Regions from separate parts of the Arthrobacter burdickii genome, predicted to be linked through region 2. Evidence: riboswitches for the same ligand, from Rfam matches in the RefSeq annotation. Region 2 holds a riboswitch; each other region holds the start of a gene.
The links. A riboswitch is a leader RNA that binds a small molecule or an ion and turns the genes downstream of it on or off. The one in region 2 is predicted to bind cyclic di-AMP.
Positions count from the first base shown of each region.

Region 1 (4,317 bases), 2.1 Mb from region 2:
TCGTGTACGTCTCCTCCCCGTCCGTCGCCCACGACGGCACGTCGCTGGTAGGCGCTCCGGCCGGCCCCGCGGACCCGGAGTACGCGCGCGGACACTATGCACGGACCAAGGCGACGGCGGAGCTGCTCGCCCTCGCACGCTCGACGCCGGAGTTCCGCGTGGCGGCGGTGCGGCCGCACATCGTGTGGGGGCCGGGCGACACACAGCTCGTCGAACGCGTCCTCGAGCGGGCCCGGCATGGTCGCCTGCCGCTGCTCGACGGCGGTACCGCACTCATCGACACCACCTACGTGGACAACGCGGCATCGGCCATCGTCGCCTGCCTCGATCGCATGCAGGCCGCGCAGGGGCAGGCATTCGTGGTCACGAACGGCGAGCCGCGCCCCATCGCGGAGCTGCTGGGCGGCATCTGCCGCTCCGGCGGCGTCCGGCCCCCCGCCTGGTCGGTGCCGGGGGCGCTGGCCCGGGGCGCCGGCGCGGTGATCGAACGGGCATGGCTGGCACTCGGACGTGCGGAGGAGCCCCCCATGACCCGTTTCCTGGCCGAACAGCTCTCCACGGCGCACTGGTTCGACCAGCGGCACACGCGGGCGGTGCTGGACTGGCAGCCGTCCGTCAGCATCGAGGAAGGCCTCGAGCGGCTCGCTGCGCACTACCGCGGCTGACCCGGCACCAGGAACCGGCAGAACCGACCGGACCGACCGGACCGACCGGACCGACAAGGAAGGGCGGGATGCTGTGCATCCCGCCCTTCCTTCGTATCGTCCTGGTACCGGCGCAGGGCCGGTGCAGGGTTATCGCGTGTAGTAGCCGTCCACCGACATGGCGTTGACCGAGTGCACGAGCGTTCCCTGCGAGGGGTTCAGCGCGCTGATCATCTGGCCGTTGCCGAGGTAGATACCGACGTGACTGCCGCCGTTCTGGCTCACCAGGTCGCCCGGCTGGGGGTTGCTGGTGGGCGTCAGGGCTGCGAACTGCGACCAGGTGGTGCGCGGCAGACTGATGCCGTTCTGTGCGTAGACCCACTGCACGAAGCCGGAGCAGTCCCAGGCGCCGAAGGAGGTGCCGCCGTAGACGTATGCCGAGCCGAGGCCCTGCATCGCGGTCGCGGTGATGCCGCTGGTCGCTACCGGCGAGAACGCCGCAGCCTGCGTGCTGAGGCCCGTCGAGTTGCCTGCCGGAGCAGCTACGGGAGCCGCTACGGGTGCAGCGACGGGTGCAGCTACGGGAGCGGCGACGATGGCTGCAGACTGGGTGGAGTACTGCTGGGGTGCAGCGGAACCGCCGAGGGAGATCGACTGGCCGGGGTAGATGATCGAGCTGTACCCGAGGCCGTTGGCCGTGAAGACGGCCTCGAGGCTCACACCGTGGGCTGCTGCGATGCTCCCGAGGGTGTCACCGGCCTGGACAGTGTAGGTACCTGCCGCAACGGTGGTCGCCGCTGCCGGCTGGGTGCTGATGGACTCGACGCTGATCTCGCCGGCGGCGCTTGCCGGAAGCGCTGCACCGAGCATGATGCCGGAAGCGGCAACAACGACGGCGGCGGGCTTGCCGGCCACCGAAGCGGTGGCGCTGACCGCGCGGGATGCGGTGACGAGGGGGTTGATGCGCGTGGGGACTGCCCGGTGGCGCGCGAAATTGCTCTTCTTGGACATGCTGTTGCCTTTCCCAATGCCTACGAAGTTAGCTGTCGGGTTCGGATGGGACATCCGGACGTGTTTCTCGCAGACCACCGCCCCCGGTGCTGGTCTACGCGCGTCTTAACCCCAAGGACTCACAAGTGAGTCCGCTATTGGTTCCCCCGCCCCTGTCGAACGTGTTGAGCGAACGGTCCATCCTCATCGACAGGGTTAGGCAGTGCGAGGATGGGCGCCCGTCCGTGGTGGACCGGGCGCGGGCTTAACCGTACGCGGTCGATCGCGTCTTGTCACGTTTGGGTCACGAACCCCGCATCGCGACGGGGTTTCGGAGCCTCGGCTAGGCTCGCGCGTTGCGCGGTCTGGGCTGGCAGAAGAGGCAGAGGAAGGACGACCGGTTCATGAATGCCTCCCGTCGCATGAGGGTCGTCCGGCCCTCCGACAGGCACCGGCGGCAGGGCTGCCCGGCACGCCCGTAGGCTTCCAGGTCGCGTGCGAAGTAGCCGGACGCACCGTTGACGTTGACGTACAGCGAGTCGAAACTGGTGCCGCCGGCCTCCAGTGCCCGCCGCATGACGGTCGTGACCGCCTCGACGATGCGGAGGGTGTCCGGCCGGCGGAGGGTGTCGGTGGGACGCGCGTAGTGCATCCTCGCCGCCCACAAGGCCTCGTCGGCGTAGATGTTCCCGATGCCCGAGATGAGCCCCTGGTCGAGGAGCGCACGCTTGAGGCTGGTCTTCCGCTCCCGGAGCCGGCGGTGGAAGGACTCCGCGGAGAACGCCGGGTCGAGGGGATCACGGGCGATGTGCGCGGCCTGCCGGGGAATGAGCGGGAGGCTTCCGCCCCCGAGTCCGCCCGGCCGGCCATCCGTCGTCGGCTCGAGGTCCGTCACGAACATGCCGCCGAAGATCCGCTGGTCCACGAAGCGCAGGTCCGCCGGAAGCGGCGTACCGTCGGCATCGCTTGCTGCGGACAGTCTCAGCCGCACCTTCAGGTGCTTCTCCAGCGGGGCGTCGGGCTCCTCGATGAGCAGCTGCCCGCTCATCCCGAGGTGGGCCATGAGGGCGGTGGAAGGAGCGGCTGCGAGAGCGCTGCGGGGGCCGTCCGGATCCTCGAGGATCATCCAGAGGAACTTCCCGCGACGGACGACGTCGGTCACGCGGGCGCCCGTGACGTTGCCGCGAAAATCCTCGACCCCGTGGACGTGTCGTCGAAGCGATCGCGCGTCGAGCACGTCGACGTCCTCGACCGTACGCCCGGTCACCCAGCGCGCCAGGCCTCGGCGCACCACCTCGACCTCGGGGAGTTCAGGCACTCAGGCCCTGTCCGCGGAGGAACCGCCGGCCGCTTCGGGCCCGGCATCCGCGCCAGGTGCCTCGGCGAGGAGCCTCCACGACTCGGCCGCCGCCGCCTGCTCCGCTTCCTTCTTGGAGTGCCCGCAGCCGGATCCGTAGTCGACGCCGCCGATCACCAGGCGCGCCGTGAACGTTCGGGCGTGGTCGGGGCCGGTCCCGTCGACCTGGTAGTCGATCAGCCCCAGGCGACGGGCGGCGGCGGTCTCCTGGATACGGGTCTTCCAGTCGGTACCCTCCCCGAGGACCGCTGAGTCCCGCAGGAGCGGACCGATGAGCCGCATGACCATCGCGCGAGCGGTCTCGATCCCGTGACTCAGGTATGCCGCGCCGATGACGGCTTCCATGGTGTCCGCGAGAATGGAGGCCTTGTCGCGGCCATTGGTGAGCTTCTCCCCCTGGCCGAGCAGCACGTAGTTGCCGAGATCGAGGGAACGGGCCACCCCCGCCAGCGCCTTGGTGCTGACGACGGCGGAACGCCGCTTCGCGAGTTCACCCTCGGAGAGGCCGGGATTGTCCCGGTACAACGCGTCCGTCACCGACAGGCCGAGCACGGAGTCACCGAGGAACTCCAGGCGCTCGTTCGTGGGGATCCCGCCCTGTTCGTAGGCGTAGGACCGGTGCGTCAGGGCAAGACGAAGCGTCTCGGTGTCGATATCGACACCGAGACGCTTCGTGAGTTCTGCTGTATTCTTCACAACCGCATCAGCTGATCCAGCATCGGACGGATGCCTGCCCCAGCACCAGGCGTGCGGCAGGCTGCGGTCCGTTGTTAGACGTCGGCTACCTTGCGGCCCTTGTACTCAAGGAACAGCGGGGTACCGGCTGAGTCGGTGACAACCTTGGCCTGGTGGGCGAGGCTGTAGGTGACGCGGCCGTTCTCGATGGTCTTGACCAGCTTGGGGGCGGTTGCCTTCCACTGGGACCGGCGTGCACGGGTATTCGCGCGGGACATCTTCCGCTTCGGGACAGCCACGGCTAACTCTCTTCTCTCTCGTCTGACTCTGACTTGGTTGCCGCGTCATTCTCAGCGGCGGTGCCTGCCAGCCCGGCAAGGGCTGACCAGCGAGGATCCAAAACTTCATGGTGGTGGTCCGGATCGTCGTTGAGCCGGGCTCCGCATTCGGAGCACAGACCCTTGCAATCCTCCCGGCACACCGGCTGGAATGGCAGCGACGTAACCACCGCATCCCTCAGCACGGGTTCCAGATCGACCGAATCGTTCTCCACCCTGTACTGTTCTTCGTCCTCTTCCACCGACAGCGACTGGGAGTCGCTGTAGAAGAAGAGTTCCTGGATGTCCACGTCGCGGTCGAACCGCAGTGGCT
Region 1 is NZ_JAROCG010000001.1:2,257,491-2,261,807, reverse strand. Features, by position in the region: gene P5G52_RS10505 (NAD-dependent epimerase/dehydratase family protein) at 1-665, shown strand, start outside; gene P5G52_RS10500 (C40 family peptidase) at 795-1,655, opposite strand; cyclic di-AMP (ydaO/yuaA leader) riboswitch at 1,658-1,836, opposite strand; gene mutM (bifunctional DNA-formamidopyrimidine glycosylase/DNA-(apurinic or apyrimidinic site) lyase) at 1,978-2,952, opposite strand; gene rnc (ribonuclease III) at 2,953-3,687, opposite strand; gene rpmF (50S ribosomal protein L32) at 3,762-3,965, opposite strand; gene P5G52_RS10480 (YceD family protein) at 3,968-4,317, opposite strand, start outside.
Region 1: another riboswitch for cyclic di-AMP. It lies ahead of P5G52_RS10500 (C40 family peptidase); the one in region 2 lies ahead of P5G52_RS00595 (C40 family peptidase).

Region 2 (4,317 bases):
TATTGCCGTACTTCTGCAGGGCGAAGAGGTTGGCGGCGTCGTTCGTGTCCTTGAAGACGAACGACGTCGTCTGGTAGATCGGCACGGCCCGGGCGCCGTGGGTGGCGTCCGGCGTACCGCCGGCGTGGAGCGCCCGCGTACGGAAACCGAAGGAACGTTCTGCCATCAGACACCTGCCTTGCTGGGGACGGCGAGCGTGCCGTCGGGATCGAAGTCCACTCCCGCCCTGCGGGCCGCATCCGCCTCGAGTTCCCGCACGATCGGCAGGATATCGGTGCCGAAGGCGGCCACTTCCTCCTGGAAGTGCAGATAGCAGGTGAGGAAGAGGTTCACGCCGATCTTCTTGTACTCCACGATGCGCTCGGCGATCTGCTCGGGCGTCCCGATGAGTTGGGTCTTGAAGCCGTCGTTGTACTGCACGAGGTCCTCGAAGGTGGAGTCGGCCCACATGCCCTTGCCGTCCTTCGTCGAGGGACCCGCTTCCTGCACGGCGTCGCGGAAGCCCTCCACCGCGGGGCGGTGTGCCTTCTCGACGATCTCGCGCAGGGTGTCGCGCGCCTCCTTCTCGGAGTCGCGGGCGATGACGAACCCGTTGAGGCCGTACTTCGGACGCCGTCCGGCCTGCTCGGCGGACGCCCGGACGCCGGCGATGTTCTCCTTGAACCCCTCGAGGTCCTTGCCGTTGGAGAAGTACCAGTCGGCCACGCGGCCCGCGGTGGCCTGGGCCGCCGTCGAGTTCCCGCCGAAGAAGATCTCGGGGTGGGGACGCCCCGGGACGTCCACGGGCGCCGGGTTCAGGGTGAAGTCCTTGATGTTGTAGTACTTGCCCGCCTGGCTGTAGCCCTCCTCCGTCCAGAGCCCGCGCAGCACGCGGATGAACTCCTCGGTGCGGACGTAGCGCTCGTCGTGCTCGAGCCACTCGAGGCCGAAGTTGGTGAACTCGTCCTTTAGCCAGCCGGAGACGATGTTGACGGCGGCGCGGCCGTTCGAGATGTGGTCCGCGGTGATGATGTACTTCGCGAGCACACCGGGGTGCCACATGCCCGGGTGGACGGCGGCGATCACCTTCAGCTTCTCGGTGGCCGCCAGCAGGGCCAGGGAGAACGACGTCGCCTCGTGCTGCTTGTCCGCGCCGTAGGACGCGGCGTAGCGGGTCTGGGACAGGGCGTACTCGAAGCCGGCGTCCTCCGCGATGCGAGCGAGCTTCTTGTTGTAGTCGAAGTCCCAGCTGGTGCGCTGCTCGATGGTCGAGACCACCAGGCCGCCACTGACGTTGGGGACCCAGTAGGCGAATTTCAGGGGTGTGGAAAGGTCGGCGACGCTCATGGTTTCCTCCATCGGTCTGGCAGTAGCACCCTAATGTCGCCGCGATGGTGCGGGGGCCAGGGTTGCTGCGGCGTCAGTGAGCCAGATCTCTCAGCCGCTCGGGATGGTCAACGTCGAGTGTGACATCGGAGGGCCGCAGAACCAAACAATGTGTCGCCCGGTGGCAGGGATGCATCACCGGGCGTGGGCTCTCATGCCTAGGGTGGAGGAATGGATAGCTGGAAGTCCGCGGAACGCACGCAGGAACGCAAGCTCTGGAACACGCTCTTCTGCGTCGGTGTCGTGCTGACCGTCACCCTGGGGAGCAGCCTCCTGCTGGTCGCGGGCAGTGCCGGGGCGGCGGCCTCCGCCTGGTTCTACGTGCAGCAGTGGGTGCTGCTGGCCCTCAGCGCGGGTGGGACGGTCCTCGCCTTCCGTCGCTGGCGGTCCCTCCGCGCGTAGGATACGGGCCGTTATGCAAATGTGACAAACGCGGGGAGCGCTGGGTATCGTCGAAGCGTGCCTCCGTCCATGGGAGGCCCTCCCGGATGGATTGCCGAGCCCTGCCGCCGAACGGGATACGTTCGTCATCACCGAGGCGGGGACGGGGGAACCACAGTTCCACCGGGACGTGCAGGTCCAGCCTGCGTCCCTGGGGTCAAGTCGCTGCGCAGTTCCGAAACCGATGTGCGCACGGCCGGGTGTCTCCCATCCGAACCCGACAGCTCACCCCGCAGGCATGGGAGAGGTATAGATCCATGTCACGAAAGACTTCCCCGGCACGCCACCGTGCCGACATCGACGGCAACCTCGCGCTGACGGGCCTGTCCCGCGCCGCGAAGGCTTCGGCCACCGCCGTCGGCCGGCCGATCGCCATCGTCGCCGTCACCTCGGGCCTCGCGCTCGGTGCGGTCGGCACCGCCCACGCCGGTGAATACACCGACCAGGGCACGACGCCGGTTCCCGCTGCTGCTGCCGCTGCGTCGGTCGCTCCGGCACCCGCTGCTCCACCCGCCGCATCGGGCACCACCCACACCGTCGTCGCGGGCGACACCCTCAGCGCGATCTCGGCCGCCTACGGCGTGGACCTGACCGCGGTCCTGGCGGCGAACGGCCTCTCGCTCACCTCGGTGATCTTCCCGGGCGACAGCATCGCCATCCCCGCCGGAGCCGGATCGCAGGCCCCGGCGCAGACCGCCGTTCCCGTCGTGTCCGTTCCCGTGGCCACCGCTCCCGCAGCGGTGACCCAGCAGGCACCCGCTCTCGCCCCGGCAGCGCCGGTCCAGCAGGCCGCAACCGTCGCGCCGGCCCCGGTCGCTCCCGCTCCCGCTCCCGCATCGAGCGTGTACCTCGCCTCGGCGGACATCGCCCCGATCGCTTCCTCCAGCGGCGTCGCCGGCACCCTCGTGGCATCGGCACAGGCGCAGCTCGCAGCCGGCATGATCCAGGACTGCACCGTCCTGGTGGAGACCGCACTGCGTGCCGCCGGCATCCCCGTCGGCGACCTCGGCCCCTCGCAGTTCTTCCAGTTCGGCACCACCGTGGCGACCCCGGCCCCCGGCGACATCGTCATCACGGCCGGCCACGTGGCGATCTACGTCGGCGGTGGCCAGGTCATCAGCAGCGGCATGAACGGCTCGAACCTCACCATGCAGCACCCTCTCTCGGACCTCCCGGGAGCATCCTTCGTTCGGGTAGCGGGCTAGTACCGGGACGGACCCCACACGGGAAGCGGCAGGTGCTTGGACGGGGCGCCTGCCGCTTCCTCCTTTTAACGCGGGTCAGTTTCTAGGCGGGTCAGTTCCTGCCGGCCAGGACGTCCTGGATGCCGGGGATGCAGCCCTCGTTCTGCAGCGAGGTGGTGTCACCGAGCGGCGAGCCCTCGTAGAGCTGCGTCAGCAGGCGCCGCATGATCTTCCCGGACCTCGTCTTGGGCACATCGGGAACGACGACGACGGCCGAGGGCCGCGCGATCGGCCCGATGGCCTCCGCGACATGGGCGCGCAGCGTGGCCGACACGTCCGCGTCCGGATCCGCGCCCGGCGCCAGCACCACGAACGCCGCGATGGCGTGGCCCGTCAGTGGGTCGGGAACAGGGCAGGCGCCGGCTTCGGTCACGAGCGGGTGCGCCACGAGCGCGGACTCGATCTCGATCGTGGAGAGGCGGTGGCCGGAGACGTTGATGACCTCGTCCACGCGCCCCAGGATCCAGGTGTCGCCGTCGTCGTCGTACCGGGCGCCGTCGCCGGCCAGGAACCACCCCTGCGCGGCGAACTTCCGCCAGTAGGAGTCGAGGTAGCGCTGCGGGTTGCCCCAGACGGTGCGTGCCATGGCTGGGCCGTGGCGGTCCACGACGATCAGCCCCTGCACGCCGGGAGGCACCGGGCGGCCCTCCTCGTCCACGATGCGGGTGCTGACGCCCGGGAGGGCCCGCGCGGCGCAACCGGGCTTGAAGTCGGTGTCCGTGGGGCTGGGCGAGAGGACCGTGGCCCCGGTCTCGGACTGCCACCAGGTGTCCACGACGGGAACCTCGTCGCGACCGAGGTTCCTGCGGAACCAGCGCCACGCCTCGGGGTTGACCGCCTCGCCGACCGTCCCCAGGACGCGGATGCTGGAGAGGTCGTAGGAGGACGGGACGCCGTCGGGGAACCAGCCCATCAGTGACCGGACCAGTGTGGGCGCCGTGTAGTAGCTGGTGACGCCGTAGCGTTCGATGATCTCGAAGTGGCGGCCGGGATGGGGCGTGTTCGGGGTGCCCTCGAAGAGGACCTGCGTGGCGCCGTTGGACAGCGGACCGTACAGCTCGTACGTGTGCGCCGTGACCCACGCGAGGTCGGCGGTGCACCAGTGGACGTCGCGGTCCCGCAGCGACGGATCGGGATTGCTGAAGAGGTGCTCGAAGCTCCACGACGCCTGCGTGAGGTAGCCCCCGGAGGTGTGCACGAGCCCCTTCGGCTTCCCCGTCGTACCGGAGGTGTACATGATGAACAGCGGCGTCTCGGCGTCGAACGC
Region 2 is NZ_JAROCG010000001.1:139,414-143,730, reverse strand. Features, by position in the region: gene P5G52_RS00610 (O-acetylhomoserine aminocarboxypropyltransferase/cysteine synthase family protein) at 1-166, opposite strand, end outside; gene sfnG (dimethylsulfone monooxygenase SfnG) at 166-1,338, opposite strand; SAM riboswitch class I at 1,332-1,436, opposite strand; gene P5G52_RS00600 (hypothetical protein) at 1,537-1,767, shown strand; cyclic di-AMP (ydaO/yuaA leader) riboswitch at 1,887-2,060, shown strand; gene P5G52_RS00595 (C40 family peptidase) at 2,064-3,011, shown strand; gene acs (acetate--CoA ligase) at 3,103-4,317, opposite strand, start outside.

Region 3 (4,317 bases), on a different contig from region 2:
ACCACGGCGCCCTGCTTCCTGGTCCAGCCCGGAATCCGGCGACGACCGCCGCTGCCGGTCCCGCGAAAGCGGGTTCCTCCCGCACGAACACCGCTGCAGGGGGGAGCCGTCCGGCGTCGCCGGGCTCCGGTCCCACGACCGTCAGGCGTTCTGCGCCGGCGAGGGCTGCGCAGGTGCGCTGGAGCAGGGTCGCGCCCTCCAGGACCAGTCCGGCCTTCGGCACGCCGCCGAGCCGGGAGGACCTGCCACCCGCGAGGACGACGGCGTCGAACCTCGGTACGCCGAGGGTCACGCAGCGGTCTCGCTGAGGAACTCGTTCCATTGCGGCGCCGGCTTCTCGAGCTCGCGGATCTGCCACTGCGGTCCCCGCGGAGGCATCGGCACGATGCGCAGCTTCCAGCCGAGGCTGCCGAGGGTCTTGTCCCCCTTGGCGTTGTTGCACTTCAGGCAGCAGGCCACGAGGTTCTCCCAGGTGTCCCCTCCGCCCCTGGACCGCGGCAGGACGTGGTCGATGGTCGAGGCGGTCTTGCCGCAGTAGGCACACAGGTGGTTGTCGCGACGCAGCACCCCCCGTCGCGTGGCTGTCAGGTCGTGGCGGTACGGGATCTTCACGTAGCGGTTGAGCAGGATCACCGAAGGTCTGCCGAGTATCTCGGTGGGACCGACGACCGGGTCGCCGTCCTCCGCGATGACGCTCGCCTTCCCCGTGAGCACGAGCACCAGTGCCCGGCGGAACGTGATGACCGCAAGTGGTTCATACCCAGCATTCAGAACAAGAGTGCGCATGCGTTGGCCTCATTGCTGACCTGTTCCCCGCACCGGTTGCCATCCCGGGGTACGGGAGAAGAGCTTCGGATTGACACTGCAAGGGTACCTGCCTGCCGCGAACTCCGGAGGGGGTTGACGTGCGGCCCTTGCCGCTCCCGCGACCGCTTAAACGCAAGGGAACCGGCACAGTGTGCCGGTTCCCTTGCGTATCGTTCGTGCGGTGATCAGCCGCCGACGCGGATGTACACGCCACCCGAGCCGAGCTCGGCCGGTGCGATCACCGTGGTGTTGCCGTTGAATCCACCGTGGACGGCCTGGCCGCCACCGATGTAGACCGCGATGTGGGCTGCGCCCATGCCGCCGTCGGCGTAGTAGATGAGGTCGCCCGGGATGGCCTCGCCGGCGCTCACGGTGCGGCCCAGGGACAGGTACCCTGCCGGCCAGCCGTGGAAGTTGATGCCGGCAGCGGCGAGGGAGTTGCTGACGAGGCGCGTGCAGTCCTGCATGACGCCGAGCTGGCCCTTGGCAGCGGCGGCGATGGTCGCGGCGACACCAGAGGAGGCTGCAGGCTTGGGAGCAGGTGCCGGGGCGGGAGCAGGTGCAGGAGCAGGTGCCGGGGCAGCTGCGGGAGCCGGGGCGGCTACGGGAGCCGGCGCGGGAGCGGCGACGGCCTGGACGGCAGCGACGGTCTGGGCGGCGGGAGCCGGAGCAGCGGGTGCCTTCACGACGGGAGCCGGAGCAGCCGGAGCGGCGGGTGCCTCGACGACGGGAGCCGGGGCGGCGGGGGCCGGAGCTGCGGGAGCCTCGACGACCGGAGCCGGGGCGGCGGGTGCCTTGACGGCCGGAGCCTTCTTGGCGACGACCGGCTTGGCGTGGACCTTCACCGCGGTCCTGTTGAAGGACACGACGGTCTTGGACGACGCGACGACGGCCTGACGGGCCGAGGTGACGGTGATGCTGGAGGATGCGACGTCGCGCTGCGGCTGGAGATCGGCGGCGTTGGCTGCAACTCCGCTGGTCAGTACGAGGCCGGAAGCGGCGGCGATGACGGCGGCCTGGCGGCCGACCGATCCTGCGTTCGACGCTACTGCGGCGGAAAGAGCGGTCAGCGGGTTGGCGTTCTGGGGCGCGCGGTGGCGGCCCAGCGAAGAGCTGGTGGACACGTTGGATTACCTCTCCCAATGCCTGCGAGGTGAGCTGTCGGATTCGGATGGGAGTCACCCGGCCGCTGCGGTAACAGCGACTTCACCCCAAGGATTTCTCGAAAGAAACCCGAAACTTGGTTCCCCCGCCTCTGCCATGCGATGGTGCGGACGGACCTCGAGCAATGGCAGAGCTAGGCGATTTGCAGGAGGGTGCCGGATCTAGAGCGAATTTGGCACGAAATGAACCGTACAACACAAACGCCGGTTATGTCACATTCTGATCACAGAATGGTGTGTTATTGGTGACGGCACTCACGCCGCGACGGAGACGAACACGTGGGACGCCACCTCGGGGGGTAGCTCCAGCGCACCCTCGACGCCGGGCACGCGCACGGAGACGTACCCTCCGACGGACTCGAGGTTCAGCTGCGCTCCGGGGCGCAGGCCGCCCTCGTCGAGCTGCGTGAGGAGTTCCGGATCCACCTGGATCGGCTCCGCCAGCCGCACGAGCGTGACCTGCTTCTCCGGCGAGTACGTGCCCATCGCGGAGAGCAGCGTGACGACGCCGTCGGTGAACAGCTCGGACTGGACGCCGCCGATGGCCTCGAGTCCCGGGATCGGGTTGCCGTACGGGGATTCGGAGGGCTTTCCGAGGAGCTCGTAGAGCCGGCGCTCCACGCGCTCACTCATGACGTGCTCCCAGCGGCAGGCCTCGTCGTGGACGTAGGCCCAGTCGAGCCCGATGACGTCGCTCAGGAGCCGCTCCGCGAGGCGGTGCTTCCTCATGACCCCGGTGGCCCTGCGTCGACCCAGTTCGGTCAGCTCGAGGTGCCGGTCGCCGGAGACGACAACGAGTCCGTCGCGTTCCATGCGACCGATGGTCTGGGACACGGTCGGCCCCGAGTGGCGAAGCCGCTCGGCGATGCGGGCACGGAGGGCGACGATGTTCTCTTCCTCGAGCTCAAGGATGGTCCGCAGGTACATCTCGGTGGTGTCGATGAGGTCCGTCATGCGGTTCAGCTCCTTGGTGCGGTGAGGTCGCGCGGCTGGAATGCCTCACGCCGGTGGGGGTGCCACGGCCGGCACAGCCAGCTCCGCCCCACGCCTCCCAAGGTTAACCCATGGCGCGACGCGCCCGGCAATCAGCTCCGACGCCGCCGCCGGCCGGTGCAGGAGGCGTCCCCGCTCCGGCGTTCACAAATGGAGGGCCGACCTCCGCTGGGGCAGAATGAGGGCGATACCCGCCGCCGACACAGCTGGAGCGACCATGAACGACCTGCCCCGCATCCCCGACCACCTGCTGCCCGCGGACGGACGTTTCGGCGCGGGTCCGTCCAAGGTCCGGAGCGGGCAGATCGACGCACTGGTGTCCGCCGGGCCGTCGCTGCTGGGGACCTCCCACCGCCAGGCTCCCGTCCGCAACCTGGTGGGCCGCGTGCGTGAGGGGCTCAGCACCTTCTTCGGCGCCCCCGAAGGGTACGAGGTGGTCCTCGGCGTCGGCGGGTCGACCGCGTTCTGGGACGTGGCGGCGTTCGGGCTCGTCGACCGGAAGGCGCAGCACCTCTCCTTCGGCGAATTCGGTTCGAAGTTCGCCTCCGCGACCGACAAGGCGCCGTTCCTCGGCGCATCGAGCATCATCACCGCCGAGCCCGGCACCCGCCCCGACCCCGTCGCGGAGGCCGGCGTCGACACCTACGCCTGGCCGCAGAACGAGACCTCGACGGGGGTCGCGGCTCCTGTGCGGAGGGTCGAGGGGGCAGACGACGGCGCCCTGGTCCTCGTCGACGCTACGTCCGCGGCCGGCGGCCTCGACGTCGACGTGTCGCAGGCCGACGTCTACTACTTCGCTCCGCAGAAGAACTTCGCCTCCGACGGCGGCCTGTGGCTCGGGCTCTTCTCCCCCGCCGCGCTGGAGCGTGCCGCGCGGATCAACGCCGGTGACCGGTGGATCCCGGACTTCCTCAACCTCCAGACGGCGATCGACAACTCCCGCCTGAACCAGACGTACAACACCCCGTCGCTGTCCACCCTGGTCACGCTCGACGCGCAGGTCGAATGGCTGAACGCCCAGGGCGGCCTGCCGTTCGCCGCGGCCCGGACCGCGGACTCCGCCGGGCGCATCTACTCGTGGGCGGAGGCCTCGCCGGTGGCGAGCCCCTACGTGGCCCGTACCGAGGACCGCTCCAACGTGATCGTGACGGTGGACTTCGACGACGCGGTGGACGCGGCACGCATCGCCGCGATCCTGCGCGCGAACGGCGTCGTCGACGTCGAGCCGTACCGCAAGCTCGGCCGCAACCAGCTGCGTATCGCCACCTTCGTGGCCATCGAGCCCGAGGACGTCTCGGCGCTCCTCGCCTGCATCGACCACGTGGTCGACAACCTCCTCTAGGAGGGTTCCTCC
Region 3 is NZ_JAROCG010000002.1:46,833-51,149, reverse strand. Features, by position in the region: gene mobA (molybdenum cofactor guanylyltransferase) at 1-292, opposite strand, end outside; gene P5G52_RS14910 (HNH endonuclease) at 289-786, opposite strand; gene P5G52_RS14905 (NlpC/P60 family protein) at 993-1,931, opposite strand; cyclic di-AMP (ydaO/yuaA leader) riboswitch at 1,937-2,105, opposite strand; gene P5G52_RS14900 (iron-dependent transcriptional repressor DtxR) at 2,226-2,924, opposite strand; gene serC (phosphoserine transaminase) at 3,181-4,305, shown strand; gene P5G52_RS14890 (MFS transporter) at 4,302-4,317, opposite strand, start outside.
Region 3: another riboswitch for cyclic di-AMP. It lies ahead of P5G52_RS14905 (NlpC/P60 family protein); the one in region 2 lies ahead of P5G52_RS00595 (C40 family peptidase).